Regions from separate parts of the Pseudoalteromonas sp. Of11M-6 genome, predicted to be linked through region 1. Evidence: predicted binding sites of a transcription regulator. Region 1 holds the regulator's gene; the other holds the start of a gene.
The links. The regulator NrdR, encoded in region 1, represses ribonucleotide reductase genes. The targets are predictions, from matches to a motif close to AAACACNANATNTNGTGTTT.
Positions count from the first base shown of each region.

Region 2: nrdA (class 1a ribonucleoside-diphosphate reductase subunit alpha) is a predicted target of NrdR. The motif match lies at 8,969-8,988, and genes of this name have one in related genera.

Region 1 is NZ_JAKRFW010000008.1:187,816-203,722, reverse strand. It holds gene ispA ((2E,6E)-farnesyl diphosphate synthase) at 1-366, shown strand, start outside; gene dxs (1-deoxy-D-xylulose-5-phosphate synthase) at 531-2,393, shown strand; gene MHN32_RS06335 (ligand-binding sensor domain-containing diguanylate cyclase) at 2,448-5,528, opposite strand; gene MHN32_RS06330 (phosphatidylglycerophosphatase A) at 5,553-6,035, opposite strand; gene thiL (thiamine-phosphate kinase) at 6,044-7,006, opposite strand; gene nusB (transcription antitermination factor NusB) at 7,050-7,460, opposite strand; gene ribE (6,7-dimethyl-8-ribityllumazine synthase) at 7,472-7,936, opposite strand; gene ribBA (bifunctional 3,4-dihydroxy-2-butanone-4-phosphate synthase/GTP cyclohydrolase II) at 8,053-9,165, opposite strand; gene MHN32_RS06305 (riboflavin synthase) at 9,194-9,850, opposite strand; gene ribD (bifunctional diaminohydroxyphosphoribosylaminopyrimidine deaminase/5-amino-6-(5-phosphoribosylamino)uracil reductase RibD) at 9,852-10,964, opposite strand; gene nrdR (transcriptional regulator NrdR) at 10,961-11,410, opposite strand; gene glyA (serine hydroxymethyltransferase) at 11,496-12,752, opposite strand; gene thrC (threonine synthase) at 13,010-14,293, opposite strand; gene thrB (homoserine kinase) at 14,293-15,231, opposite strand; gene thrA (bifunctional aspartate kinase/homoserine dehydrogenase I) at 15,237-15,907, opposite strand, start outside.
Region 2 is NZ_JAKRFW010000015.1:4,211-20,117, reverse strand. It holds gene rpsA (30S ribosomal protein S1) at 1-765, opposite strand, end outside; gene cmk ((d)CMP kinase) at 862-1,578, opposite strand; gene aroA (3-phosphoshikimate 1-carboxyvinyltransferase) at 1,833-3,113, opposite strand; gene serC (3-phosphoserine/phosphohydroxythreonine transaminase) at 3,113-4,195, opposite strand; gene gyrA (DNA gyrase subunit A) at 4,408-7,080, opposite strand; gene ubiG (bifunctional 2-polyprenyl-6-hydroxyphenol methylase/3-demethylubiquinol 3-O-methyltransferase UbiG) at 7,346-8,056, shown strand; gene MHN32_RS10000 (HAD-IA family hydrolase) at 8,053-8,700, shown strand; gene nrdA (class 1a ribonucleoside-diphosphate reductase subunit alpha) at 9,056-11,341, shown strand; gene nrdB (class Ia ribonucleoside-diphosphate reductase subunit beta) at 11,395-12,525, shown strand; gene yfaE (class I ribonucleotide reductase maintenance protein YfaE) at 12,525-12,797, shown strand; gene MHN32_RS09980 (YaeQ family protein) at 12,869-13,393, opposite strand; gene MHN32_RS09975 (TonB-dependent receptor) at 13,568-15,907, shown strand, end outside.

The DNA.
Region 1 (15,907 bases):
CATAAGCTAAAAACAGGTGCACTACTAAGCTGTGCAGTAGAACTTGGGATCTTATGTAGCGATCCGGAACGTGTTTCAGAGCAAGCACGTGATGCGATACGTACTTATGGACGTGCAATTGGCCTTGCATTTCAAGTCAGAGATGACATTCTTGATGTAGAAGGTGACACATTTGTGCTTGGTAAACCTCAAGGCTCTGATTTAGAACATAATAAATCTACCTATCCAGCATTATTGGGGTTAGAACAAGCAAAAGAAAAAGCTGAACACTTGATAGATGAAGCTTTAGAAGCGCTTACACGTATCAACGGTAATACAGAAATACTTGCAGATTTAGCAAAATACATCATAGATCGAGAATATTAAGCTGACGTATAAAATAGCTACGCCAAGCTAAGAAAATATTCACAAGAACTTTGTAAACGCTGGCTAACATAATATTATGACAAGTTAGTGAAGAATTTTAATAATTATGAAGTGGACCACGTGAGTAATTGCGCTGAGATTCACTTAGGACTCTGATAAATACCATGAAACTTGATAGTAGCAAGTATCCCTTACTCGCGTTAATTGACGAGCCAAGTCAACTCCGTCAATTACCCCAGCACAAGTTAACCGCCTTTAGTGATGAGCTTCGCGAGTATTTGCTGAACTCAGTCTCTCAAAGCAGCGGTCACTTTGCATCTGGTTTAGGCACTGTAGAGCTTACTGTAGCTTTACACTATGTGTATAACACACCAAGCGATAGGCTCGTTTGGGATGTAGGTCATCAAGCCTATCCGCACAAACTACTTACAGGTAGAAGAGATAGGATGCATACGATCCGCCAGAAAGATGGCCTGCATCCTTTCCCTTATAGAGAAGAAAGCGAATACGATACGTTTAGTGTTGGCCACTCAAGCACTTCTATATCAGCGGCACTTGGTATGGCTATCGCAGCTGAAAAAGAAGGGATTGGGCGTAAGACCGTCGCCGTTATTGGTGATGGTGCAATGACCGCGGGCATGGCGTTTGAAGCCATGAATCACGCAGGCGACATCAATCCAGATATGTTAGTGATCCTAAACGACAACGAAATGTCTATCTCTGAAAACGTTGGCGCACTCACCAATCATTTCGCGAAGATCCTCTCTGGTAGCTTTTACACCAATATTCGAGAAGGCAGCAAAAAACTGCTGTCTGGTGTGCCGCCGGTTAAAGAGCTTGCAGGCCGTATGGAAGAGCATTTAAAGGGGATGATAATCCCTGGTACTTTCTTTGAAGAGCTAGGCTTTAACTATATTGGCCCAATTGACGGACATAACGTAGATACTTTGGTAGATACGCTGCGTAATATGCGTAACCTAAAAGGCCCTCAACTATTACACGTTAAAACCCAAAAAGGGAAAGGTTATAAACCTGCAGAAGCAGATCCTATTGGTTATCATGCCGTGCCTAAGTTCGATCCAAGCGTCCATAGCTTACCCAAATCAAAACCTAGTGCACCAACCTTTTCAAAGGTGTTTGGAGATTGGCTTTGCGATATGGCTGCACAAGATAATAAGCTCATGGCAATCACACCAGCAATGCGTGAAGGCTCGGGCATGGTACGCTTTTCTAAAGAGTACCCTGCTCAATATTTTGATGTTGCCATTGCTGAGCAACATGCTGTGACACTGGCAGCGGGTTTTGCTTGTGAAGACCTCAACCCAGTGGTTGCAATCTATTCTAGCTTCTTACAACGCGCATACGACCAACTCATTCATGATGTCGCACTACAAAATCTGCCAGTGTTGTTCGCTATTGACCGTGCCGGTGTCGTTGGTGCGGATGGTGAGACGCACCAAGGCGCATACGACTTAAGTTTCTTGCGCTGTATCCCGAATATGGTGATCATGGCACCAAGCGACCTTAATGAGTGCCGCCAAATGCTCTACACAGGTCATCGCCTAGATAGGCCAGCAGCAGTGAGATACCCCAGAGGTAGTGCGGGAAGCGCCGAGATTGATACGGAAATGACCGCAATAGAAGTTGGTAAGGGCAAGGTAGTAAGAGAAGGTGAAAAGCTGGCTATTTTAAGCTTTGGTACATTGCTTGAAAACGCTCAAGCCGTAGCCGAAGAGCTAAATGCCACACTTGTAGATATGCGTTTTGTCAAACCCTTAGACTGCGCCCTTATCGAAGAGTTGGTTGTAACTCACGAGCGCTTCGTCACACTTGAAGATAATGCTATTGCCGGTGGCGCAGGCTCCGCAGTAAGCGAGTATTTAATTGCTCAAGGCCATCAAAAACCAATTAAACTTCTTGGTCTACCTGACGAGTTTATTAAGCATGGTTCACAAACTGAGATCCATGCCGAGCTGGGCTTAAACAGCGAAGGCATCAGTCAACAAATTAAGGCTTGGCTTGCGTGAGTCTGCATTCAACCTAAAAAAGGCTTCCATTTGGAAGCCTTTTTGCTATGAGTTTTACCTCATCCATACACTGATTTCAGCAAGCCCATTACTTTGTAATAACTGTAATTGAGACTCTATATTCGCACTTTGTTCAAACTCAAAAGCATCTAACTGATCATCAAAAGTAATTGTTGCAGCACCATCCCCACCGCGTTGTTTAACTTGATGCAGCGCAATATCAGCCAAATTCACTGATGATTCCCAACCAATCACTTTGCCACCGAGTAGTGGTAGAGGGTAATAAGACCACCCCATAGAAACTGTCAGCTTAGTGGTTTTTCCATTAGGAAGTCGATAGTCCGTCTCAGCAATGGCTTTACATAAATCACTAACATACTCTTCAATGTCATCTCGACTGAAATCACGCAATAACAATAAGAATTCATCCCCACTCCATCTAACAACATAGTCTGAACCTTGAGTACGGGTATTTAAAAGTGTCGCTAACTGTTGTAAGCAACTGTCGCCACCAATAGGACCATAAGAATCGTTAATCTTACTAAAGTCATCGATATTCATGATCATGAGCACTAGGCTCTTATTTTGGGCTTGTAGTGATTGAGCATTGCGCTGGTAGTGCTCAACATCTTTAGGAAGTTGATCAAACAAAAAGCGACGACTTCGCAAGCCTGTCAGCTCATCGGAATGACTAACCAGCTTAAGTTGTGTATTAACTTGATTTAGCTTTTCATTTGCCTTTCTAAGCTCCGTTGTACGCTCTGCAACTAACGCCTCTAATGCGGCCTGCTTTCTTCTTTCTTGTGCTCTAAACACCCAAAAAATCAGATAGAACATAAAGATAAATGCACAAGTAATAAACAATCTAAAGTAAATCGTTTCGTCGAAGCGCCGAGGTAGTACAATTGATAAGCTTAGCACTTTAGCCTTTTCCCAATCTTGTCCTTGGCGCTTAGCTTCTAACACAAAGGTAAAGTTGCCTGGAGGCAAATTGGTGTAAATGGCTTCACGCCGTGATTGTGCATCCCGCCATTGTGTATCATGGCCATTTAGTTTGTATCTAAACTCAATGCTATGAGGCGCATAAAAATCAATGGCTGTATAATTGATAGTTAAATCGCGTTCCGATGTTTCAAGCTGGATCACTTGATTTAATGATTCTGTACTAAATACTCTATCGTGGGTAGACAATGACTCTAGCCTTGGCAATAAATCCCCACCGCCAAAAAGCTGGACATTTTTAGGGATCTCAACAACGCCTTGTAAGCTGGGGTAAAAAATAGCTGACTCGGTTTCAACCACGGCATCATGCCCAAGGCCTGAACAACATTGGCTTGGTCTGCCATCAAGCTGCCTATCGAATGGGCTTATTACTTGTTCAACTTGCAAACTCTCTATAACGTGACCAAATTGCGCAACGGGCATGCGATATACCCCTTTCATTGTGCTCACCCAGATGAGCTGATTGCTCTTGTCATAATGCAAAGAAAATATCGATCCGTAAGGCAATCCATTTGAAGCATCAAGCTGATACCAATCACCGTCTGAGGTACGATAGAATAACCCATCGTTGAGAGAGCCAACTAAAGTCGTCACAGTATCCAAATGCAAAATACTGGTGATATAAGCGGTATCCAACGACGTTTGAGAACCAATTTTTTCGATGCCTTTATCATTGTAGCGATACGCACCTTTGTTAGTACCGATAAAACCATATCTCGGAAAATCCTCAACAAAAGTAACAAATTGACTACCAAGAAAAGCGTTGTAGGCAAATGGCGTTATCCCCTTGTAATCAAGACGATACAAACCTCTCCCTGTACCAAACCACATTCCCCCTCGGTTTGAAGGGCTTAGTGAAAAGACTGGATTCTGTCTGAGCTCTCGCTCAGTTAATTTTTGTAGTGTGCCATTTTCGTAGATAAGTGCACCACGGTCTGTCCCAAGAATGAGTTTTTCGCCAATAAACTCCAAGTCGTGTATCACGGAACGATTTAACTGCGCACTAGTTAGCACGGGTTGATAACTATCATTCAATCCCATAATGCCAAGCCCCTCACGACTAGCTACCCATAACTGACCAGAGGGCCCCTGTGTGATGGCTGAAATTGCTTGGTTTACTCTAGGACCAATATGATGCCGCTCCACTTTTCCTGAGTGGGCCAGCCACAAGCCTTCATTTAAACTGGCAAGCCAGATATTATTATCTTTGTCCATAAAGATATCTGCAAACCAGATACTTTGATCCAACTGAATTGGCTCGACAGCTTGCCAAACACCATTATTCTGTCGATATAACAGCCGACCATAAGTAGAGACCCATAGCCCGCCTTCCTTATCATTTAGAAACTTATATACGGCATTGTTACCCGCATCTTGATAACGGCGTAGTACTTCGTCAATATCTAGAAAATACGCACCCAACTCTGATGCTAAGAACAACTTACCATCGACCCAAGCTAAGTCATGTATAATGGTTTGCGCTAACTGCTCAGGTAGTGAAACCTTACTCGCCAGCTCAAGCCTAACGCCATCACCGTTGCGATTGCTTGATTCACTGATTTTAAGTAGGTGACGTTCATTCACTAGCCAAATACCATCAGGCACCAACGCCATTTTAGTCACAGAACCTACGATTTGGTTTATTTGAGTCACATCTAACGTACTTTGTTCGATGTTATTGGCGGCTAACGTCAGCTTTTTCGCAGAAACATAATACAGACCATTCGCAGCAATCCAGATCCCGCCATCTTCATCTTGCAAGATATCTCGTACAGGCCCCTGCAGATCGAAACGCCGAGCTTCTAAGGTTTGGGGATTGAGTCTTAACAATCCTCGACGCGTGCCAACCCAGAGCATGCCAAATCGATCCACCACCAATTTATTAATGGCATTACTATTTAAAAACTCGGTATTTTGGGTGTTGAAATTTTGGAATTGATGACCATCAAACCGACTTAAGCCAAACTGAGTTCCGAGCCAAATGTAGCCTTGATTGTCTTGAACGACACTCTTAACGCTTTGTGACGGTAACCCACTTTGGATATTCCACTGTTTAACTACGTAATCATCTATCGCCGCAAAACTCGTAATTGGTAGCAGCAAAGTGAAAATGAAAAACAATAGCCTTGTCATCTCGATTCCATCACATCAGCACAGTTAGACTAAAATGCCAGTTTTAAACAAAGCTTGCACGCAAATCAATGAAAAAATGCCAGCTAATACATCATCTAGCATAATCCCCGAGCCACCGTGCAAACGTTTATCGAGCCATCTTATCGGACCCGGTTTCAAAATATCGAAAAAGCGGAACAAAATAAAGCCAACGATTAATGACTGCCAGCTAAGCGCCGCCCCTATCATGGTAATATAAAAACCTGCCACTTCATCCCAGACAATGGCTGGGTGGTCATGAACATTAACATCGTCTGCTGTTTTACCACACACCCAGATCCCAAATAACGTCATGACAATCGCAACCAGACATTGCAGCCAAATTGGTGCGCCTTGGGTTGCAAAAATAAACGGTAATGCGGCGAAGGTGCCAAAAGTACCAGGTGCTTTTTTCGCTAAACCAAGACCAAACCCGAGTGCAAAGAATTGATGCGGCTTCTTTAAATTAAATACATACTGCTTAGCCAAACCAACTCCTAGCTAAAATGCTCAAAACCAAACCCTGAGAGCTGGTAAGGTTGACCTTTTTTGAGCAATTGAATTTCGCCATTATTAGCCGTAATTTGGCCAATACAAACTGGCTCAACACCATATTGCTTCAATCTGGTTTCCACGGCATTTTTGTTATTATCATTGACCGTGAAGAGTAACTCGTAGTCATCGCCAAAACCGAGCGCGAGCCGCATGCGTGCATCTTCATCAAGACTTGAGCGCAGCGCATCAGATTGAGGAACTTTATCGGCGTTTATCTTAGCGCCAACTAACGAGCTACGTAAAATATGCTTAAGATCCGCGAGTAGACCGTCTGAGATATCAATTGCAGAGGTAGCAAGACCCCTAAGAACTTGGCCCGCAGCAACCCTTGGTGCTGGGTAGTGAAACTTTTCAAGCGCCGCTTTGTAATGTTTTGGCTCAAGTGTCCAGCCCTGCTTTCGCGCTTCAATAGCAAGCCCTGCGTCACCAAGTGGACCTGTTACATAAATCCAATCACCCACCCGTGCTCCTGAGCGCTTGAGTGCTTTACCAGTTGGTACAATACCTTTTGCACATACAGTGATAGTCAATGGACCTTGCGTTGTATCGCCACCTATTACTTGTACGTTATAATACTCAGCAATTTCATGCATGCCCTCAGTGAAGGCTTCTAACCACTCCAAGTCAGCGTTAGGTAGCGTTAAACCAAGTGACACCCAAGTAGGTTCTGCACCCATAGCAGCTAAGTCGCTAAGATTCACAGCGATAACCCGATGGCCTAGTGCCCGAGGTGGAATATCTTCAAAAAAGTGCACACCCGCAACTAGCGTATCCGTAGTTACCGCAAGTTGATTGCCAGCAGGAACTGAAACCAAGGCGCAGTCATCACCGATCCCAAGCTCTACATCTCGGCGAGTAATGCCACGGCCTTTAAAGTAGTGATTGATTAGCTCAAATTCTTTCATACACAAAAAAGCCGGCCAAGGCCGGCTATTCCTATAGTAAAGCTTATTTGCGAATAAACTTAACCGCTTTGTCTAGTACACCGTTAACGAATTTGTGGCTCTCTTCAGCGCCAAACATTTTCGCTAACTCAATACCTTCGTTGATAGCCACTTTGTATGGCACATCTTCACGGAATTTAAGCTCATAAGCACTAACACGTAACACGGCAAGCTCAACCATATCCAATTCTTCGAGTGGACGAGCTAAATGCGGACGAATTGCTTCGTCTAGCTGCTTTTGGTTAACAACAACACCACGCGCTAAGTCTTTGAAGTATTCTACATCGACTTTCGTTACGTCGTTTTCGATCAGCATTTGCTGTTCGATATCGGCAATTGGGTTACCACTTAGCTGCCAAGAATAAATAGCTTGTAAAGCAAGTACACGTGCTTTGCGTCTAGCTGCTGGTTTCACTGAGATTCCTCTTAAATTTGCTCTAGCACGTTCACCATTTCTAGAGCTCCAAGGGCGGCTTCTCCCCCTTTGTTGCCCATTTTAGTGCCCGCGCGCTCGATAGCTTGCTCAATGCTTTCAGTAGTAAGTACACCAAAAGCGACAGGGATATCATAATCTAATGAAACGCTAGCTAAGCCTTTGTTAGACTCGTTAGCAACTAAATCGAAGTGTGGTGTACCACCACGAATAATCACACCTAGCGCAATAATCGCGTCGTGCTCTTTTTTCATCGCAACGCGTTTTGCTGCTAGTGGTAGTTCAACCGCTCCCGGTACATATACAACCGTGATGTCTTCATCGCTAACACCACCGGTACGTTTTAATTCATCTACAGCGCCTTCAAGTAAGCTGCTACCGATAAAATCGTTAAAACGTGAAATGACAATGGCAAATTTTTTGCCAGGAGCGTATTTATTACCTTCGATTACTTTCATTAGATGTTCCTAATCTGTATGAGCAATTGCCAAATTGAGGCGCATGATAGCACAGTAATGTGGCAATCGCCTACTATCTGAATATAGGCGATTGCGATCAATTTGGCATTTTGGAATTATTTTGGTTCGACGTATTCAACCACTTCTAAGTGGAAACCAGACAGTGCATGATATTTTTTAGGTAGACTCATTAGGCGCATTTTCTGAATGCCTAAATCAGCCAAAATTTGCGACCCCACACCTACGGTACGCGAAGTACCTTGGAATTTACGGTAGTTCACCTGTTCACCCGCATCTTCCGCAGCAAATGCCTTAACCAGCGCTTCCATCTCTTCGCTGCGTTCTTGCTTACCAAGAATGACTAATACGCCTTCGTTGTCGGCGATGTGCTTCATGGCACTTTGCAGTGTCCAGCTTCTATCCGCGCTGCGATCTGAATGAAGAATATCGTTAAACGTGCTTTGCAAATGCACACGTACTAAATTGGCTTCTTCCGATTTGATCTCGCCCTTTACCATCGCATAATGCAGTTGATTATCAATGGTGTCTTTGTACGTCACTAGATTAAACTCACCAAACTCAGTAGGCAGTTTACACTCTGCTACTTTTTCGATAGTGGTTTCGTTTAAGTTACGATACTCAATTAAATCAGCAATGGTGCCGATTTTAATATCGTGTTCTTTTGCGAATACTTCTAGTTGTGGGCGACGTGCCATAGTGCCGTCTGGATTGAGAATTTCAACAATCACAGATGCAGGCTCCAGTCCCGCCAAACGCGCTAAATCACATCCGGCTTCAGTATGGCCTGCACGCGTTAAAACGCCGCCTGGTTGCGCCATGATTGGGAAGATATGACCTGGTTGTACAATATCTTCAGGTACTGCACCTTTGGCAACTGCAGCTTGTACTGTACGGGCGCGATCTGCCGCTGAAATACCTGTCGTTACGCCTTTCGCAGCTTCAATAGACAAAGTAAAGTTGGTAGAGAACTGAGCGCCATTGGTTTTCACCATTAGTGGCAAGTTCAGCTGCTCACAGCGCTCCTGTGTCATGGTCAAACAGATTAACCCGCGACCATATGTTGCCATGAAATTAATTGCATCTGGTGTAATGTGCTCTGCTGCAATGATCAGATCACCTTCATTTTCTCGGTCTTCATCGTCCATCAAAATAACCATTTTACCGGCTTTAATGTCCGCGATGATTTCCTCAGCACTATTTAAACTCATAGTTTTCCCATTTTTACTTTGTCTATGGCTACTTTATAAAGCCAGCTTTCGCCAATAGACTGGTTGTGAGAGTGGACTCGCTGGCAGCGCTTGGCTCACCCTGAATTAGTCTTTCGAGGTAGCGGGCGATTTGGTCAACCTCTAGGTTTAATTTTGACCCGACTTGAAAACCTGCAATCGTCGTTTCTTGCGCCGTGTGTGGCACTATGGTCAATTTAAAGCGATTTTGTTCCACGGCATTGACCGTCAAACTGATACCATCAATGGCAACCGAACCTTTATACGGAATATACTTCATTAGCGATGACGGCGCAGCTAACCAATAGTCAGTCGCTCTGGCATTAGCGGTTATCTCAACCACTTCAGCAATACCATCCACATGACCTGACACCAAATGACCGCCTAGACGTGAAATCGGCTGCAGTGCCTTTTCAAGATTTACCTTTTGGCCTTGTTGGTACTCGGCAAAACGCGTCAAACTTAAGGTTTCGTTAGAAACATCGGCTTTGAAGCCATCATGAAACTTCTCAGTTACAGTCAGGCAAACCCCGTTAGTGGCAATACTATCACCCAAGTTTACATCGCTCATATCAAGAGATGTCGTGGTCACACGAACAATTAAATCGCCGCCCTTGAGCTGCAATTGAGTTAATGTTCCTGTTGCTTCGATAATACCTGTAAACATTTTACTTCTCTTTAGTCGCGATAAGTTTGAGATCAGGCCCCACTTGGCAAACGTCGCCAAACACTAACTCAGGTATTTGCGACATCGCACTCAGTGGTGAGGTGTTAAACAGCCCTTTTCCAGCGCCAATTATTTTCGGTGCCAAATAGATGATATATTCATCGATTAGCCCTTGTTCATGCATTACCCCCGCAAGGGTGGCACCGGCCTCTAGCCAAACATAATTACAGTGCTTTTCAGCCAACTTGTTGAGAACGGCTTTTAGGTCGAGCTTACCGTTGATTTCAGGCACGACAATTTGCTCTACGAAATGAGGCCATTGCACTGAATTATCAATAGTACGGCGAAAAATAATCACTGGAGATGCAGTTGTAAATAGCGCAAGATCTGGTGTCAGACGATTTTGTGAGTCAATAATCGCACGTATCGGTTGGCGTAGCTCAGATTGAGGATAATCGGTGTCTTGCAAAAATTCTTCACGAACATTGAGTCTGGCGTTGTCTACCATAACCGTATCGGCTCCGGTCAAGACCACACAGCTCTGCGCGCGGTGGCGCTGTACGTCTAAGCGCGCTGCGGCTGAGGTAATCCACTTGCTCTGGCCATTGTTTAATGCGGTTTTACCATCAACAGAAGCGGCAAGCTTACAAGTCACGAATGGCAACCCATACTCCATTCGCTTCAAGAATCCGGTATTCAGTGCCCTTGCTTGTGGCTCTAGCAAACCAAAAGCCGTTGCAATTCCCGCGGCCTCTAACATTGCCAATCCACGCCCTGCAACTTGTGGGTTGGGATCAACCATGGCAGCAACCACTCTGCTGACGCCTGCGTCAATCAGACCTTTAGCACACGGCGGCGTTCTGCCATAGTGACTACATGGCTCAAGCGTTACATAGGCAGTTGCACCAGCGGCTTTAGCTCCAGCTTGCTTAAGCGCATGTACTTCAGCATGGCCTTCACCTGCTTTTAAGTGTGCGCCTTCGCCGACTATTTCACCGTCTTTTACGATCACACAGCCGACGTTTGGATTGGGTGTTGTGGTGTATTTACCGCGCTTTGCAAGCGTGATGGCGCGGCTCATGTAATCATGATCTTGCGCTGTGAACTGGCTCAATCCCCCAACCTCGCAATTTCCTCACCAAACTCACGAATATCTTCGAAAGAGCGATATACTGAAGCAAATCGCACATAAGCCACTTTATCGAGCTTTTTAAGGGCTTCCATAATACATTCGCCAATCATGTCGCTTGGTACTTCACGTTCGCCAGTACCACGAATTTGAGATTTAATCTGATGTACTACTTCTTCTATTTGTTCTGTGCTGACGGGACGCTTTTCCAGCGCTCGGTGCATGCCATTGAGTAACTTATCTTCATTGAAAGGCTCTCTAGTACCATCTTGCTTTATCACGCGCGGCATTAAGAGCTCTGCGCCCTCGAAGGTAGTAAAACGTTCGTGGCATAAAATACACTCACGACGGCGACGGACTTGGTGGCCGGAAGCAACCAAACGTGAATCTATCACTTTGGTATCTTTGGCTGTACAGAATGGACAATGCATAGACGCTCTCGTTGACTCAAAAACAAAAAAGGCCGCTTGAATGCGGCCTTAATCATAACAAAAAACTGCTTTTTTGTGAGCGAAATTATGCGTAAACAGGTAATTTAGCGCAAATTGCTTTTACTTTTTCTTTCACTTGTGCCTGTACAGACTCATCATTGATGTTGTCTAGTACGTCACAGATCCAGCCAGCAAGCTCTTTCGACTCAACTTCTTTGAAGCCACGACGAGTGATCGCAGGAGAACCGATACGAAGACCAGAAGTAACGAACGGTGAACGTGGATCGTTTGGTACAGAGTTTTTGTTTACTGTGATGTTTGCACGGCCAAGCGCTGCATCCGCATCTTTACCTGTGATGTCTTTATCAATCAGATCAAGTAGGAACAGGTGGTTTTCAGTTTTGCCAGAAACCACTTTATAACCACGCTCCTGAAGTACCGCAACCATAGCTTGTGCATTTTTAACCACTTGCTCTTGGTATGACTTGAACTCTGGCTGTAGTGCTTCTTTGAACGCAACCGCTTTCGCAGCGATAACGTGACATAGAGGACCACCTTGACCACCAGGGAATACGGCAGAGTTTAGCTTTTTATAGATTTCTTCATCATCACAAGCAGAGATGATAAGACCACCACGAGGACCCGCTAGCGTTTTGTGCGTTGTTGTTGTTACAACGTGTGCATGAGGCACTGGGCTTGGGTATATACCAGCGGCAACAAGACCTGCAACGTGCGCCATATCAACAAGTAGGTAAGCGCCTACTTTATCAGCGATTTCGCGGAACTTAGCCCAGTCAACGATACCTGAGTACGCAGAGAAACCACCGATGATCATTTTTGGCTTGTGCTCAAGTGCTAACGCTTCAACTTGCGCGTAATCGATTTCACCAGTTTCTTCGTTTAGACCGTACTGGATAGCATTGTACGTTTTACCAGAGAAGTTTACGTGTGAACCGTGCGTTAAGTGACCACCGTGAGCAAGGCTCATACCTAGCACAGTGTCATGTGGCTGAAGTAGCGCTTGGAATACCGCCGCATTTGCTTGTGAGCCAGCGTGAGGCTGAACGTTTGCGTAAGTCGAACCAAATAGCGCATTGGCACGGTCAATCGCGAGCTGCTCAACCACGTCAACGTGCTCACAACCGCCATAGTAACGCTTACCTGGGTAACCTTCAGCATACTTGTTTGTTAGCTGAGAACCCTGCGCTTCAAGTACACGTGGGCTACAGTAGTTCTCAGAAGCGATAAGCTCGATGTGCTCTTCTTGACGTGAAGTTTCTGCTTCAATCGCTGCAAATAGTTCTGGGTCAAAATCTGCAATATTCATGTTACGTTCTAACATGGTTTCTCCTAGGTAAACGTAAGGGTATTTTTAAAGACAATCTAGCATCACAAGATAACGAGTTTGCCTATGAAATCAGCATGGGCATATTTAAGCAGGGATTGAATTTATTTCACACCCCTATCGCGATGATATTTTTTTATTTAAACATTAATATTTTAAATAAGACAACCTAAGTTGTATTTGAAAAGCTAATATAGTCTTGAAATTGACCTTATCTGAGTGGCCGTTCTACCCACTCAGATAGGCTCTCTGATTTAGTTGAGTTTTGCTAACATTGCTGCCTTCAAAGCATCATAATCTGCATTAAGCGGCTCTGCCAAACATGGTTTTTGCAATGCATCGGCCAACGGTTTCGGCATATCAAGCTGCTGATTTAAAACACCTTCTACAGATTCCTTAAACTTCGCAGGATGCGCAGTGGCAAGGAAAATTCCGGTTTCATCCGCTTGAGAGTCCAGTGCTAATCCCTCGTAGGCTATCGCAGTGTGCGGCTCAGCCAAGTAACCTTTATCATGTAATTCTTGCATTACTGTCTGAGTTCGCGCTTCCGTCACCGAACGTGAATAAAAGTCATGTTTGTTAAAATCTCCTCTTTCTAGCATGATTTCAACACGAGGCCAGTTATTAGGTTTACTCACGTCCATCGCATTAGAGAGTGACTCTAAAGTGTCGTTTGGTTGCCACTCACCCGAGGCAATGTAACGGGGCACAGTATCATTTTGGTTTGTCGTGGCACTTAACTTAGCAATAGGTAATCCAATCGCCGCCGCAATCATTGCTGCACAGACGTTGCCGAAGTTACCACTTGGCACTGAAACATGTACTTTATCACGCTGCGATTTAGGTAATTGCGCTAGCGCTTCAAAGTAATAACACACTTGCGCCACTAAACGACTGATGTTGATGGAGTTTGCCGAATTAAGACCAAGCTTTTGCTTTACTTCGTCATCAAGGAATGCAGACTTTACCATCGCTTGGCAGTCATCAAAGCTACCATCTACAGCATAACAATGAATGTTTTTCCCAAGTGTTGTAAACAGCTTTTGTTGGGCAAGCGAAATTTTGCCATGAGGATAAAGGATCACCACATCGACATTTTCTTTTTCGTAAAATGCATGGGCAACGGCGGCGCCCGTGTCACCACTTGTTGCGGTGAGGATAGTCACGCGCTCACCTTGATTAAACATACTAATGCATTCCGCCATAAAGCGGCCGCCAAAGTCTTTAAACGCCAATGTTGGCCCATGAAAAAGCTCTAAACAATGCTGATTTTTAGCAACTTCGACTAATTTAGCAGGGAAATTAAAGGCGCGCTTTACCATCGCATCGAGGGTATCTTGTGGTAGTTCATCACCAATAAGGTGATGTAATACCTTGGCACTGCGCTCTGCAAAAGGTAATTCAAGTAGTGCATCAACATCTGCAATACGCTCAAATGTAGGAGGAAAAAAAACTCCTTGGTTACGACCTAAACCAATTTTTACCGCTTCAACAAATGAAACAACCTGCTGTTCGTCTTTTAAATTCACTAATTTCATTACTTTTGATCCTTTAATTCTCTTGTGCCAAGCGCATCTAATCGGCAAATATGGCTAAAACCCGCTTCATTAATGTAATTTTGTTGCAACCATTGCTGCACTGCATTTGCCTGTTGCTCAGACTTACAAATAGCAAATAGCGTGGGCCCTGCCCCTGAAATACTTACCAGCTCGGCACCTAGGGCTGGTAGCGCGTCTTTTGCTTCGTTAAAGCCAGCAATGAGTGGCGCTCTCGCTTCTTCGGCAATGCTGTCTTTCATCATCGACAGTGCTTTGTCAAATTGACCTGACTGCATCAATAAACAAAAGCCCGACAGTCGCTGGGCAAACTCCACCGTATCATGCAAAGAAAACTGCTGTGGTAGTGCTTGCCTTGCTTTCGCTGTATTCAAGGCAAAGCCAGGATATGCAATAACATAAAACCAGCTTTCATCATGCGCAACGCTGATTGCTTTACTTGGAATGCAGTCTGCTGTCAGTTGTAGCCCACCAAGGTAGCAGGGCGTGATGTTGTCGTAGTGACGACCACCACTGACCTTAGCTTCAAAGTCGGCCATTAATTCAATAAGCGCCTCTTGGCTTAATTGCGTATTGGCAAAATCATTGAGTGCAGCAAAAGCGGCAACCACAGAGCAAGCGCTAGAGCCTAGACCTGAACCAACAGGAAGGCCTTTATACAAGGTCATGGCAACCGCCGGCATGTTGGGTGCCACATGCTGTTTGAAGTGCTGTAAACACTGAAACGCTAAATTGTCTTTAGGATCAGCGGAGAGCTTTTCAGCATATGGGCCAATACAGTTGAACGTATCACGCTCTGCGGCTTCAACGCTGACCTGATCACCCAGTAAACTGCCATCAATAGGCTGGAGTGCGGCGCCAAGGGCATCAAAGCCAACACAAAAATTCCCCATTGACGCTGGTGCATAAAATGTTTTCATAGCTCCTACCTCGACAGCGTTTTTAGGATATCAGCAAATACGCCTGCAGAGGTTACCTCTGCGCCCGCGCCATAACCTCTGATCACAAAAGGCTTTGGTTGATAATATTGGCTCAAAATAGCCAGTGCGTTTTCACCGTCACGAATATCGTACAAAGCGTGCTCTTTATCTACCGCTTCAATGCCAACGCGGCATTTACCGTCAACAATTGAACCGACATAGCGTAGCACTTGGCCTTGTGCTTTGGCCGCCGCAATACGCGCTGCGAAAGCATCATCTAATTGCGGTAATTGCGCCATAAATTCATCAACACTGGCGCCCTCAGCAAACCCTTCAGGTAATACTGATTCAACTTCAATATCACTGAGTTCCAACGGCAGTCCCGATTCACGGGCAATGATAAGCAGCTTACGTGCGACATCCGTACCAGATAAGTCATCGCGCGGATCTGGCTCTGTAAAACCGCTTTGTTTGGCTTTCTCTGTCGCTTCCGATAGCGATAAACCATCCGACAATACGCCAAAAATATACGATAGCGAGCCAGACAAAATACCACTGAATGAAAGCAATTCATCTCCTGCGCCAAACAGCAATTTAAGGTTGTCTAATACAGGGAGTCCGGCGCCAACGTTGGTTTCGTATAGAAAGTGACGGCGTTTAGCTAGTGCAGCCTGCT
Region 2 (15,907 bases), on a different contig from region 1:
AACACGAGTCTTCTCTTTGTCGAACTTAAGTACTTTAACGTTGATTTCGTCACCTACGTTCACGATCTCTGAAGGGTGCTTAACACGCTTCCAAGCCATGTCAGTGATGTGTAGAAGACCGTCAACACCACCTAAGTCTACGAATGCACCGTAGTCAGTAAGGTTCTTAACGATACCCTTAACTTCTTGGCCTTCAACAAGGTTTTGAAGCAGCTCTTCACGCTCTTGTGAGTTCTCAGACTCGATAACAGCACGACGTGAAACAACAACGTTGTTGCGCTTCTGGTCTAGCTTGATTACTTTGAACTCTAACTCTTTACCTTCAAGGTGAGCTGTGTCGCGAACTGGACGTACATCAACAAGTGAACCAGGTAGGAATGCACGGATTGAATCAACTTCAACTGTGAAACCGCCTTTAACTTTACCGTTGATAACACCAGTAACAGTCTCTTGCTCTTCACAAGCTTTCTCAAGACGGATCCAAGCTTCGTGACGCTTAGCTTTTTCACGAGAAAGGATAGTCTCACCGAAACCGTCTTCGATTGCATCTAGTGCAACGTCTACTTCGTCGCCTACTGCAACTTCTAGTTCACCAGCAGCATTTTTGAATTGCTCTGCAGGGATTGCACTTTCAGACTTAAGGCCAGCATCAACAAGAACAACATTGTTCTCAATAGCGATTACTGTACCTTTAACGATTGAGCCTTGCTCAACTTCAAAACCCTGTAGGCTTTCTTCAAATAACTGCGCAAAATTTTCTGACATACTAAATACGTCTCTATAAAGTTAAATTACCAATTAGCAACCATGCTGCATGGGGTTATTAAATAAACACTAGCTTCCTGCCTGTGTCATTATAAATTACTTAGGTAAACAGCTTTTTGGAAGTTTACCGGCCACAATGGCGTCTTGAATAAAAGACATAACCTGTTTGAACACTTGCTCAGCATTATGCTCAGTTGTATCAACAACTACCGCATCGCTAGCAGGAACTAATGGGGCAACCTTGCGATTCATATCGCGATCATCGCGAGCTTTAATGTCTTCTAACAGACCACTTAGTGTAACATCATGGCCTTTCTCATTCAACTCAACAAATCGCCTGCGAGCACGCTCTTCTGCACTTGCAGTCAAATAAATTTTAAGTTCAGCATCAGGGAACACCACCGTTCCCATATCGCGTCCATCTGCAATTAAGCCAACTTCAGTTCTAAAAGCGCGCTGACGTCGTAATAATGCTTCTCTTACTCGAGGTAGCGCCGCAATTTTTGACGCAGCTGCGCCGACTTCTTCATTGCGAATGGTGTTAGTAACATCTTCACCTTCAAGTACAATTTTGCTTTTTTTAGTTTCTTTATCGATAGAAAACTGTACATCCAAATTGGCAGCGAGTGGGACTAAACCCTCTTCGTTATCAGTTGCAATTTGGTGGTGTAATGCCGCTAACGAAAGCACGCGATAAATCGCACCGCTATCCAACACTTCCCAATTTAATGTTTCAGCTAACAAGCGACAAACAGTTCCTTTGCCTGAACCACTTGGGCCGTCTACGGTGATAACTGGCATAGCTGCCTGCATTTAGACCTCCTAAAAATGCTCACCTGAATTTGACGGCGCATAGTATACGTCAATTTGCTGAATATATCCTTATTTACCTGTCATTTTTTGTTATATCTCAAATTATTAGTGCAACGCAAAATGCTATACGCCAGGTGCGAACTGGCTTTAATTGAAAGAAATTCAGTCAAACACCCGTGTATTTGACTTTGTTAAGATTGACTATTTTATAGAAGATTTTAAGGTGTTGAAGATCTTCAACACCTTGGATGAAATTAATACTGACTAATGCTTTCTAACACTGAAAAATAGGTTGGGAAAGTTTTTGCCGTACATTTAGGGTCGTTAATCGTGATAGCTTGACCACCCACAGCAACCATCGAGAAACACATCGCAATACGATGGTCATTATATGTGTCTACATCCGTGAAATTAAAATTAGCCGGTGGCTTAACTTCGATAAAGTCGTGCCCTTCTACCACTTCTGCGCCTACTTTTTTTAGCTCAGCCGCCATGGCAGCTAGCCTGTCGGTTTCTTTCACACGCCAATTGTAAATATTACGAATTGCCGTTTTACCTTTTGCAAATAGCGCTACGGTTGCAAGCGTCATCGCCGCATCAGGGATAGCATTGGCATCAATATCCACACCATTTAACTCACCTTTTCGGACAACGATACGCTCATCATGCCAATCAATGTTTGCACCGACTTGTTCCATCACTTTGGCAAAGCCAATATCACCTTGCACACTTTGTTTACCCACTCCCTTGATCTCAATTTCACCACCTGCAATTGCGGCTGCAGCAATGAAATAAGAAGCTGACGAGGCATCCCCTTCGACCATAAGTGTTCCAGGAGATTGATACTGCTGGCCTGCTTTTACCACAAAATGTTGGTAATCGTGGTTTTCGACATGAACCCCAAAGTGCGCCATCACGCCAATAGTAATATCAATATAAGGCTTTGAAACCAGTTCACCTTTAATCGCAATATTCGTATCGCCACTAAAAAGCGGTGCCGCCATCAATAATGCAGTTAAGAATTGGCTTGAGATACTGCCGTCAATCTCAACTTCACCACCAGCAAGTTGCTTACCTGCAACTTTTAACGGCGGGTAGTCTTTGTTTTTGAGATATTGAATATCGGCACCAAGCGTTTGCATGGCATCGACAAGATGGCCAATTGGGCGCTCTTCCATTCGTGGCTCACCAATCAGTTCATAATCACCGGGTATAGCTGCAAGCACTGCTGTTAATGGGCGATATGCTGTACCAGCATTGCCTAAAAATAGCGGCTCAACGGGGGTGTGAAAGTTGCCACCATTTCCTTTGACCAGTGCCACCGTATTATCGTCTTCTAACGTTACTTCAACGCCTAACTGGGATAGCGCACCTAACATATGGCGGATGTCATCGCTATCCAATAAGTTCGTCACTTTTGTCGTGCCTTCGCACAATGCTGCAAGCAACAAAATACGATTTGATAAGCTTTTAGAGCCAGGTAGCGTCACACTGCCACTGACTTTAGTAATAGGCTTGAGGGTCAATTGTTCCATCAACTGTTCTCCCGTGCGAATTTATCCATAAATGCAACTAACGCTTTGATCCCTTCAATTGGCATGGCGTTGTATATACTAGCTCGCATACCGCCAACAAAACGGTGGCCTTCAAGTGCAATTAAACCGTTTTGTTCTGCCTCTGCCAAGAATTTAGCATTTAGGCTGTCATCATTTAACCAAAATGGTACGTTCATCAATGAGCGACAATGTTTTGCAACTTTGTTTGAATAGAAGTTAGAGCCATCGATGTAATCGTATAAAATGGCTGCTTTTTCTTGATTGTGCGCTTCCATAGCTTTAACACCACCAATGCTTTCAAGATACTTGAATACCTCAAACGCAAGATACCATGCAAATGTCGGTGGTGTGTTGTACATGCTTTGCTGATCAGCCTCAATGGCGTAATCAAGGATAGCAGGTCTTGGCAGCCCTTCACGCTTCAATAACGTCTTACGTACAATGGCGATACTGAGACCCGAAGGACCGATATTTTTTTGCGCACCAGCATAGATCAAATCAAAGTCATCGACGTTAATTTCACGAGATAAAATATTGGAAGACATGTCCGCTACAATTGGTGCGGTTGCATGCTTTGGAACGTCAAATATTTCAATACCATCGATGGTTTCGTTTGGACAATAGTGAATATATGAAGCGTTTTCTGGTAGCTTCCACTCAGAGACAGGTAAAATATCGAATTGACCATTTTCGTCAGTACGAATATTAATCGCATGCGTTTGCGTGAATTTTTCACCTTCTTTCGTCGCACCGGTAGACCAGATCCCGTTCTCGATATATACGCCAGGTACACCATCAACATGTAGATTTAGCGGTACAGCTGCAAAGTGGCCTCGGCCACCACCATGCATAAACAGGACTTCAAATTCATCAGAGATGTTCATCAAACGACGTAAGCTGGCTTCACACTGCTTCGCCATCTCCAAGTAAGGCGCTGAACGATGGCTAACTTCCATCACCGACACGCCTAAATTTTGCCAATCTAAAAATTCTTTTTGCGCTTTTTTCATAACTTCAACAGGTAACATCGCAGGACCCGCGCAAAAATTATAAACCGTCATATTTTTCCTCATTCCAAATAATCTAGATCATCCAAAGAATAGCGTTATTCTCATGACTTTTTGGATGAACAGTGGGCTGCCCGACTAAAACGTCGGATTGTTGGTAGCCTTAATTTATCAGGCTTCAGGCTCTTGTCATAGAGGAACAGATTGAAAAAATTGACAGAAAGAAAAAAAGCGACCGAAGTCGCTTTTTTTTTGGATAGGGTTTTTTATTCCTCTGCGTCAGGTTCCGCAGCCGGTGTTGCTTCACCTTCAAACTCTGCAACATCACCTTCAGGCAACGCTTCCACTTCAATTTCTTCGATGCGTTGAAGACCAACTACCTTTTCTTCTTCCATCGTACGGATCAGAATAACACCTTGGGTGTTACGGCCTACCGTAGAAACTTCGTTTACACGCGTTCTAACTAGCGTACCACGGTTTGAAATCAGCATGATTTCATCGTTGTCATCAACTTGAACCGCACCAACCACAGAACCATTTCTTTCAGTTACTTTGATTGACACAACACCTTGTGTTGCACGGCTCTTCGCTGGGTACTCTTCAAGCGGTGTACGCTTACCATAACCATTTTCAGTTACGGTCAAGATTGCACCATCGCCTTGTGGTACGATTAGTGATACCACTTTCACGTCATCTGGCATCTTGATACCACGAACACCTGTTGCTGTACGGCCCATCGGACGTAAAGCCAACATTTCTTCGCCAGTTTCAGGATCACGCTTCACTTCACCTGTTTCAGAATCTCGCTGCTTCTCGTTAAAGCGTACAACTTTACCATGCTCAGTAAATAGCATGATGTCATTTTCACCTGTGGTGATGTTAGCACCGATCAGGCTATCGCCTTCGTTCAAGTTGATAGCAATAATGCCACTTGCACGCTGACGGCTGTATGCAGTCAGCGGTGTTTTCTTAACGATACCACTTGCCGTCGCCATGACGATAAACTTATCTTCTTCGTATTCACGAACCGGTAAAATTGTCGTAATACGCTCATCAGCTTCGAGTGGTAACAAGTTAACAATTGGCTTTCCGCGCGCAGCACGTGATGCAAGCGGCAGCTGGTAAACTTTCAACCAATACAAGCGGCCAGAAGTGGAGAAACAAAGAATTGTATCGTGAGTATTTGCAACGAGTAGACGTTCGATAAAGTCTTCATCTTTCATCTTAGTTGCAGATCGCCCTTTACCACCACGACGCTGAGCTTCGTAATCGCTAAGAGGTTGATACTTCACATAGCCTTCGTGAGAAAGCGTCACTACAACGTCTTCTTCGTTGATCAAATCTTCTAAACTGATATCGTGCGCAGCAGCGGTGATCTCTGTGCGACGCTCATCACCATACGTTTCTTTGATTTCAACTAACTCATCGCGGATCACTTCCATCAAACGCTCTGGAGTAGAAAGGATGTACAGTAGCTCAGCGATAAGATCGAGTAGTTCTTTGTATTCTGCTAGAATTTTCTCGTGCTCAAGACCTGTTAATTTGTGTAGTCTTAAGTCTAGGATTGCTTGGGCTTGTTGCTCAGACAAATAGTACTGACCATCACGGATCCCTAATTCTTCCGCTAACCAATCTGGACGCGCAACATTTTCTTCGCCAGTGCGCTCAAGCATTGATTTAACGTTACCAAGATCCCAAGCTCGCGCAGTTAGCGCCGCTTTCGCTTCCGCTGGTGTTGGTGACTTACGAATAAGCTCAATGATTGGGTCAATGTTAGCTAGCGCAATTGCGAGGCCTTCAAGCGTGTGCGCTCGGTCTCTTGCCTTACGCAGGTCAAATACAGTACGACGCGTTACAACTTCACGACGGTGAATAATAAACGCATCAAGCATTTCTTTCAGGTTGAAACACTTAGGCTGGTTGTTGTCTAGTGCAACCATATTGATGCCAAACACAGTTTGTAGTTGTGTTTGAGCATATAGGTTGTTTAGTACAACCTCACCGACTTCACCACGTTTGATTTCAATAACAATACGCATACCGTCTTTGTCCGACTCGTCGCGTAGTGCACTGATCCCTTCAACCTTTTTGTCTTTAACAAGTTCAGCAATTTTTTCGATTAGTCTTGCTTTGTTAACTTGGTAAGGAATTTCATGAACGATGATGGTTTCTTTGTTTGTTTTCTCATCGACTTCGATTTCAGCTTTCGCGCGGATATAGATCTTACCACGGCCTGTTTTATAGGCTTGTTCGATGCCGTTTTTACCGCTAATGATGGCGGCAGTCGGGAAATCAGGACCCGGAATATAGTCGATTAACTCTTCAATGGTGATGTCTGGATTCTGGATCACAGCCAAACAGCCATTGATCACCTCAGTTAAGTTGTGAGGTGGAATATTGGTCGCCATACCAACCGCAATACCAGATGAACCATTCACCAATAAGTTAGGCACTTTAGTTGGTAACACATCTGGAATTTGCTCTGTACCATCGTAGTTTGGTACATAATCAACGGTTTCTTTTTCAAGGTCAGCAAGTAACTCGTGAGCGACTTTCGCCATACGTACTTCGGTATAACGCATCGCAGCTGCAGAGTCACCATCGACAGAACCAAAGTTACCTTGTCCATCTACGAGCATATAGCGTAGAGAGAAAGGCTGAGCCATACGTACAATAGTATCGTAAACCGCGCTATCACCATGCGGGTGATATTTACCGATTACGTCACCAACTACACGAGCTGACTTTTTATAAGGTTTGTTCCAGTCATTTTTAAGTTCATTCATCGCGAACAATACACGACGGTGAACAGGCTTTAGGCCGTCACGTACGTCAGGTAATGCACGACCTACGATTACACTCATTGCATAATCTAGGTATGAATTTTTTAATTCATCTTCGATATTGACTGGCAGGATTTCATTGGCGAGATCAGACATTTGACTCCACTTTCCTTCAGTGTCCACCCCTTTTGTGTCACACTACAACTTGTGTTGAGATGCTATCTGAATAGCAAATTGCTTTTTCTGCTGAAGCGCCAATTAAACGCACTTCAAAAAATAGCCGAATTGCCTCAGAGTATCAGCGGGGGCTTTGTTTATTATAAAATTCGTCAAGCATGCTAACACACTTTTTACCGTTTTACAGGTGCTATTTTTATCTAATCCCCTTTATAATGCGCTCAATTCGACGAGGAAGTTTTTTATGACCGAACATCAAAATGTAGACCCTAATGAAATCGCTAAATTTGAAGAAATAGCAGAGCGCTGGTGGGACCGAGAGGGAGAATTTAAACCATTACACGACATTAACCCGTTGAGGTTGGACTTTATTAACGATAAGTGTGAAGGCCTATTCGCAAAAACAGTATTGGATGTCGGTTGTGGTGGCGGGATTTTAACAGAAAGCATGGCTAAGCTGGGTGCAAATGCAACCGGTATCGATATGGGGCAAGAGCCGCTTAACGTCGCAAAGCTCCACGCATTAGAGGTCGGCGTTAACGTAGACTATCAAAAAGTGCCAGCGGAAGAATTCGCAGCCATGCACCAAGGTGAGTTCGATGTAGTAACTTGCATGGAAATGCTAGAACACGTACCAGACCCAGAATCCATTATTCGTTCAGTCGCACAGCTAGTTAAGCCCGGCGGTCATGTATTTTTTTCTACCTTAAACAAAACTACAAAAGCGTATTTACTGGCTATCGTCGCCGCAGAAAAACTGCTTAAAATGGTTCCTGAAGGCACGCATGAGCATGATAAATTTATTCGCCCTTCGACCTTAATTGATTGGGCTGAAAAATACGACCTCAAAGTTAGGGCGGCGACAGGGATTAACTACAACCCTATCGGCAAAACATTTACCTTAACTAAAGACGTTTCAGTTAACTACATTCTACATTTTGAGAAGCTGGCATGATTCAGGCGGTACTATTTGATTTAGACGGCACCTTGCTGGATACCAGTGATGACTTGGGAGCCGCACTAAACCACGTTTTAGCTGCTAATAAAATGCCTACTGTCGGCAAACAGGTTTATAGCAGTGCGATTTCAAACGGCGTAGCAGCGATGTTGCAAGTAGGATTTGGTGAGTCATTAAAGCACTACGACATTCAAATATTACGGCAGGGTGTACTCGACTACTACCTGGCGAATTTATCAGTACATTCCCAATGCTTTGCGCAAATTGGTGAGTTATTAGCGGCACTTTTAGAAAAAGAGATTCAGGTTGGGATCATGACGAACAAACCTGAGTTTTTAACACTTCCGCTACTAAAACAGATCCCTGAACTTGCAAAGATCGAGACAGTAGTATGCGGAGATACACTGGCGGTGGCCAAGCCTCATCCAGAACCTTTGCTATTAGTGGCGTCAAAATTGGGGATTTCGCCAGAGCAGTGTATTTATGTTGGCGATGCTGAGCGAGACATTATTGCTGCAAAATCCGCAAAAATGATTAGTGCAGCAGCAATGTGGGGATTCATTCCATCTGAATCCGAAGCTAAGTCTTGGCATGCGGATCTCTATCTTACTAACCCATTAGACACGTTATCGCATATTTAGTGTCGATAAAAAAATAAAACACCATATATTGTGTTTTTGCTATAATAGATACGAATTTGTGTAGAAAAAAATCAGTTAGAATTTTTTTTTATTTTTGCTGAAAAGCATCATCTTTTTGTTGATTTTTCTTTGTGGGCAGATAAGTGGATTGTCATAGGTTAGTGGATACTTACATAAATAAATTATCCCAAACTTATCCACAATTCTGCCCGAGTTGTTCTCTTGCAAATTCACGTCAACCCCACTATCTTGTGATCCCTAGCCACTAGGGCACCATATATAGTGGTGGTTTGCTAAACAATTTTATATTCGTGCGATATCTAAAGCGCGTTCCTAAGGAATACAGGCACATAACATGAACCAACAGCTATCTGTATGCAAAAGAAACGGTCGCAAAGAACCGTTAGATCTAGATAAGATCCATCGTGTCATTACATGGGCGGCAGAAGGCCTAGATAACGTCTCAGTTTCTCAGGTTGAATTAAAGTCACACATCCAGTTTTATGACGGTATTCGTACTGGTGATATCCACGAAACGATTATTAAAGCTGCAGCCGATCTGATCTCAAAAGAGTCTCCAGATTATCAGTATCTAGCCGCTCGTTTGGCTATTTTCCACTTGCGTAAGAAAGCCTATGGCTGTTTTGAGCCGCCGCACTTACACGACCATGTGGTAAAGCTGGTTGAAGACAAGCGCTATGATCAGCACCTTCTCACTGACTACACAAAAGCAGAGTTTGATGAGCTAAACAGCTACATCGACCATAGCCGAGATATGAACTTCAGCTATGCAGCCGTTAAGCAGTTGGAAGGTAAGTACCTTGTACAAAATCGCGTAACGGGTGAGATCTATGAAAGTGCGCAGTTCTTATATGTTCTTGTTGCTGCAAGCCTGTTTGCAAACTACCCGAAAGAAACGCGTCTAGATTACATTAAGCGATTCTACGATGCGGTTTCAACATTCAAGATTTCATTACCAACGCCAATAATGGCTGGTGTTCGTACGCCGACACGTCAGTTTAGCTCATGCGTACTGATTGAATGTGCTGATAGCCTAGATTCAATCAACGCGACTTCTTCTGCGATTGTAAAATACGTCAGTCAGCGTGCCGGTATTGGTATTAACGCAGGCCGTATTCGTGCACTTGGTAGCCCAATCAGAAATGGGGAAGCGTACCACACTGGATGTATTCCGTTTTATAAGCACTTCCAAACGGCTGTTAAAAGCTGTTCTCAAGGCGGTGTACGTGGTGGCGCGGCGACCCTATTCTACCCGCTTTGGCATCTTGAAGTTGAAAACCTATTAGTACTGAAAAATAACCGTGGTGTTGAAGAGAACCGCGTACGCCATTTAGATTATGGCGTGCAGTTCAACAAAACCATGTATAGCCGCCTAATTAAAGACGACTATATTACGCTATTTAGTCCGTCAGATGTGCCAGGCCTTTACGACGCATTCTTTGAAGATCAAGATAAATTCGAAGAACTGTATGTTAAGTACGAGCAAGATGAGTCTATTCGTAAGAAACGCATTAAGGCGATTGAATTATTCTCAATGTTTGCGCAAGAACGTGCGAGCACCGGTCGTATTTATCTACAAAACGTTGACCACTGTAATACACACAGCCCGTTTGACTCTAAGGTTGCACCGATCCGCCAGTCAAACCTATGTCTTGAAATTGCACTACCAACGAAGCCGTTAAGCCATGTAAATGACCCTGAAGGTGAAATTGCACTTTGCACGCTTTCAGCGTTTAACTTAGGTGCTATCAAGTCTTTAGATGAGCTAGAAGAGTTAGCAGAGCTTGCGGTTCGCGCACTTGATAACCTATTAGACTATCAAGACTATCCTGTTCCTGCTGCGTACAATGCAACGATGGGACGCCGTACACTGGGTATCGGTGTGATTAACTTTGCTTATTATCTTGCAAAGAATGGTGTTAAGTACTCAGACGGTAGTGCTAACGGCCTAACACACAGAACATTTGAAGCGATCCAATACTATCTGATGAAAGCATCGAATGAACTGGCAAAAGAACGCGGCGCTTGTCCTAAGTTTAACGAGACGACCTACTCACAAGGTATCATGCCAATAGATACCTATAAGCGTGACCTTGATAAAGTCTGTGAAGAGCCATTACGCCTTGACTGGGATGCGTTAAGAGCAAGTATCCAAGAACACGGTATGCGTAACTCAACGTTGTCAGCCTTGATGCCATCTGAAACATCATCGCAAATTTCAAACGCGACAAACGGTATTGAACCACCTCGTGGTCATATCAGTGTTAAAGCAAGTAAAGATGGTATCTTGAAGCAAGTTGTACCTGAGTACGATCGCCTCAAGAACAACTATGAACTACTTTGGGATATTCCATCTAACGATGGTTACCTTGCGCTGGTTGGTATTATGCAGAAGTTCATCGATCAAACTATCTCTGCAAATACCAATTATGATCCAAGTAAGTTTGAAGCAGGTAAAGTTCCTATGAAGCTATTGCTAAAAGACTTACTCACCGCATACAAACTTGGTGTTAAAACACTTTATTACCATAACACCCGCGACGGTGCTTCTGATGCTCAAGATGAGATGAAACCAGAAGCAGAAGACGATGGTTGTGAAGGCGGCGCTTGTAAGATATAACTTTTTATGCGGGTGGTCATCACCCGCTTTTTTAGGTATTGAGTAACACATTTATGGCATATTCTACGTTTAGCAGAAATCATAACGACCAATTAAAAGAACCGATGTTTTTCGGACAAACTGTTAATGTATCTCGCTACGACCAACAGAAGTTCCCTATTTTCGAAAAGCTAATTGAAAAGCAATTATCGTTTTTCTGGCGTCCAGAAGAAGTAGACGTAAGTAAGGATAGATTGGACTTTCAGGCACTTCCTGAGCACGAAAGACATATCTTTTTGAGCAACCTAAAATATCAAACATTGCTAGACAGTGTGCAAGGTCGCTCTCCAAACGTTGCGCTTTTGCCGATCGTCTCCATCCCTGAGCTTGAAACTTGGATCGAAACTTGGGCATTTAGTGAAACTATTCACAGTCGCTCTTATACTCACATTATTCGTAATGTAACGCAAAACCCTGAGTTAATCTTTGATGACATCGTGGGCAATGACAAAATTGTTGAACGTGCGGATGCAGTGACCAAGTATTATGACGAACTGATTGAAAAGGTAAGCCTTTATAATCAATACGGTGAAGGCAAGCATGAAATTAACGGCACAACGGTCGTCATAAACTTGTTTGAACTGAAAAAGCTTCTGTACCTTTGCATCATGTCAGTAAACATCTTAGAAGCTATTCGCTTCTACGTGAGTTTTGCCTGCTCGTTTGCTTTTGCTGAGCGAGAGCTTATGGAAGGTAATGCAAAGATCATCAAGCTAATTGCTCGTGATGAAGCGCTTCATTTGTCTGGCACACAGCACATGCTGAATATCATGCAAGAAGGCAAAGATGACCCTGAAATGTCTATCGTGGCAGCACAATGCCGTGACGAAGCGATTAAGATGTTTGTTGAAGCAGCTGAGCAAGAAAAAGAATGGGCTGAGTATCTGTTTAAAGACGGTTCAATGATTGGACTAAACAAAGATATTTTGTGTCAATACGTTGAGTACATCACAAATATTCGTATGTCAGCGGTTGGTTTACCAACGCAATTTGAGACCAAATCGAATCCTATTCCGTGGATCAACGCTTGGCTTGTTTCTGACAATGTTCAGGTTGCACCACAGGAAGCTGAGATCAGCTCATATCTTGTTGGACAAATCGACTCTGAAGTCGATGCCTCTGACTTTGGCGATTTCGACCTGTAATGGTTGAAAAGCCATCCTTCCTAATTCAGGTTGAGAATATTGAGGAGCCACTGGAATATGTGGCTTCTTCGTCTTCGATACTCGAAACCCTTGAAGCAGCAAATATTGAAGTCCCCTATCAATGCCGCGAGGGTTTTTGCGGTGCTTGCCGCGCCAAGCTCATTGAAGGACAAACACAGTACGCGAACGAGCCACTTGCTTTTGTGAGAGATGGGGAAATTTTATTGTGCTGTAGCAGACCCACAAGCCATATTAAAATAGAGTTGCCGTAAATAACCAAAATCCGCGACATAACAACTTGTTCTCTAGCAGCCGTTATCCCGAGTTTAGGTTAACTAGTGCGTTAAATCAGCTTGGTAATTTGAGTACGAATGTAGTGTTCACTATCAGTAACACTCATCGCCCCATTTTCAAAAATCACGTCCCAATGTAAACTTCGCGTCAGCATTTCACACAATTCAACCACAAAGTCCGTGGGAATACTAAACACAGAGAAAGATCCAATAAACTGTAATTGCGCTCGACGCTCTTCAAACCATTGCTCACCGTCAGCACACAACACTACAACCTTAGCATAAAGCTTTTCATACTTGAGTATCTCATCGACCTCTAAGGTACCAATAAACAAAGCGACTTCAACCTGGTCGTTGTCGTCTTCTAGCCATACGTCCGGCCAATGTTTTTTCTCCGCCTTGCTCCACTTTGCCGGCTTATCAAAAGACAGTGCGCATATCCCAAGTAATTTCATAGCAAAGTGCTCACTACTTTCTTTTGACAACATGGCGGTGGTAAATGCTTCTTCATGGTGGCTATGGTGAAATAAGTCAGCAACCTTAATCCTTGCCTTGAAGACAAATGGCTTGTTCATTACGTTGTGCTCACTTTGACTTGTTCCTTAACTATAGTTGTAATTCTAATTTCAACAATAACTAAGTTATAGTATAACGTTATTGATCCTCCAAATTTGTAGTGTTATATTATCACTCTATTAGCCGAATAGGCTCACTCGTTCAATACATAATCTAACTCGTGGTAATAAAATATGTTTAAGCAGTCTCTTATCGCCAGCGCATTAATTTCAATAATCGGGGCAGCGCCAGCTTATGCTGCACAACTAACAGGTAAAGTTGTTGACGCAAACAATCAACCACTTAGTAATGTAACCATCCATCTTCATGGCAAAAGCAAGTCAGTTAAATCAGATAAGAATGGCCAATTTACCATTGAAATAGATGCTGATTCTCAATTACACGTTACTAAGCCTAATTATCTTGATAAACGTGTAGATGTAGATGAAGCCCAAGGATTTGTTCGAGTCGAACTAAAACCAACATCTGTAGAGAGCATTGTTGTTTACTCTTCGGCCCTACATAAAAATAGTATGGAAATGACCTCTCCGGTCAGTGTATTAAGTGGGGATGAGCTAAAAAACCGTGCCAAACCAACACTGGGTGAAACACTAAAAGGCCAACCAGGGATCAATGCTAGTTACTTTGGTCCGGTGAGTTCAAGCCCTATCATCCGTGGTTTAGATGGTCCTCGGGTTAAAATCACGCAAAACGGGTTAGACAGTAGCGATGCCTCGCGCGTTGGCCCAGATCACGCCAACACTAATGACTCGCTGGCTGCGCAGCAAATTGAAGTGCTAAGAGGTCCTGCAACCCTACTTTACGGCTCAGGTGCAATCGGTGGTGTGGTTAATGTTGTTGATAATCGTATTCCGACAGACGTGATCGATAGCCTTCAGGGCGCTGCCGACTATAGCCATGACACCAACTCAAATACCAATACCTTTGCGGTATTATTAGAATCCGGCTTTGACGGATTTAACTTCCATTTCGATGGCGTTAAGCGTAAAGGTGGTGATTATGAAACCCCTAATTTCGCGCTTCCACACGACGAACATGAAGAACACGAGCATGAACATGAAGGCGAAGATCATGCCCACGAAGCAGAAGAGCATAAAACAGAGTACGCCAATCGCGTCGACAATACCTTTATCGATTCTGAGCAATTTAACTTAGGTACAAGTTACGTTGGCGATCATCTGACCGTTGGTTTCTCTTATGGCCGTGTTGATACGGACTATGGCATTCCTGCTCACTCTCATATTGGTCATGACCATGATCACGAGCATGAAGAGGAAGGGCATGACCACGAAGAAGAATCCGTATTTGCTCGAGTAAAACAAGACCGTTGGCAAGGGCTTGTAAATTATGCAGTACACAGTGACTGGCTTGAATCTGTTGGCCTACGTGTCGGCTACACCGATTACGAACACGCTGAAATTGAAGATGGAAACATAGGTACTGTATTTGAAAATGATACAACTGAGTTACGCTTAACGGCAGAGCACCGCTTAGGAGAGTGGCACGGCACTGTTGGTTATCATTTCTCCGACAGCGATTACGCCGCAAACGGTGCAGAAGCTTTCACGCCATCGACCAATACCAAAACGCACGCACTTTATATCCTTGAAGAACGTCGTTTTGGAGACTTCACTCTTGAGTTAGGTGCTCGTATTGAAGACTACCAGTTATCAAGCAAAGGCAATCAACTGGAAGCGTACGAAGAAGATCATGACCATGAAGGTGAACACGACCATGATCACGACCATGGTGGTAACTTAGATAATGGGTTTATTTCTTATGACCTGGAAATGACCAATCTAAGCTTGTCTATTGGTGGCGTGTACGACTTTGCTGAAGGCCAAAACGTCGCTGTTTCGCTGTCTCGCTCGGAGCGCGCACCATTAACCGCCGAATTGCTTTCAAATGGCATTCATATCGCAACCAGCACCTATGAACTAGGGCTTGGTTATGAGCTAGAAGGTGATCATTTACACTTTGAGCCGCAAGATATCGAACAAGAAACATCAAACAACCTAGACATTAGCTTTAGAAAGTTCTCAGGTAACTTTGGCTATACCGTTAATTTCTTCTATAACGACATCGAAAACTTCTACTATCAGGCATTAACAGACTATATCTATAGTCCAGAGCACGGTTTAGAAGTGGCGGATCATGCACATGAAGGCGCTGTTCCGGTGTTTAAGTTTGAAAGCAGTGATGCCAAGCTATACGGCCTTGAGTTTGATGCCCATTACAAACTAAGCAACTTTGCACGCGTCAAAGTGTTTGGTGACTCGCTGACAGCGAAGTTAGATAACGACGAATATTTACCACGTATTCCAAGCAACAAGCTAGGTCTCGATTACGAACACAGTTACGAGAACCTAACAGCTAACTTCACGGTGACACATTACTTCAAGCAAGACAACATCGCGAGCTATGAAAGTGAAACTAAGGGCTATACGTTAGTGGATATGTCGTTTAACTATGACTTTGAGTTTATGGGCAGTGACATGGTTGGTTATGTTAAC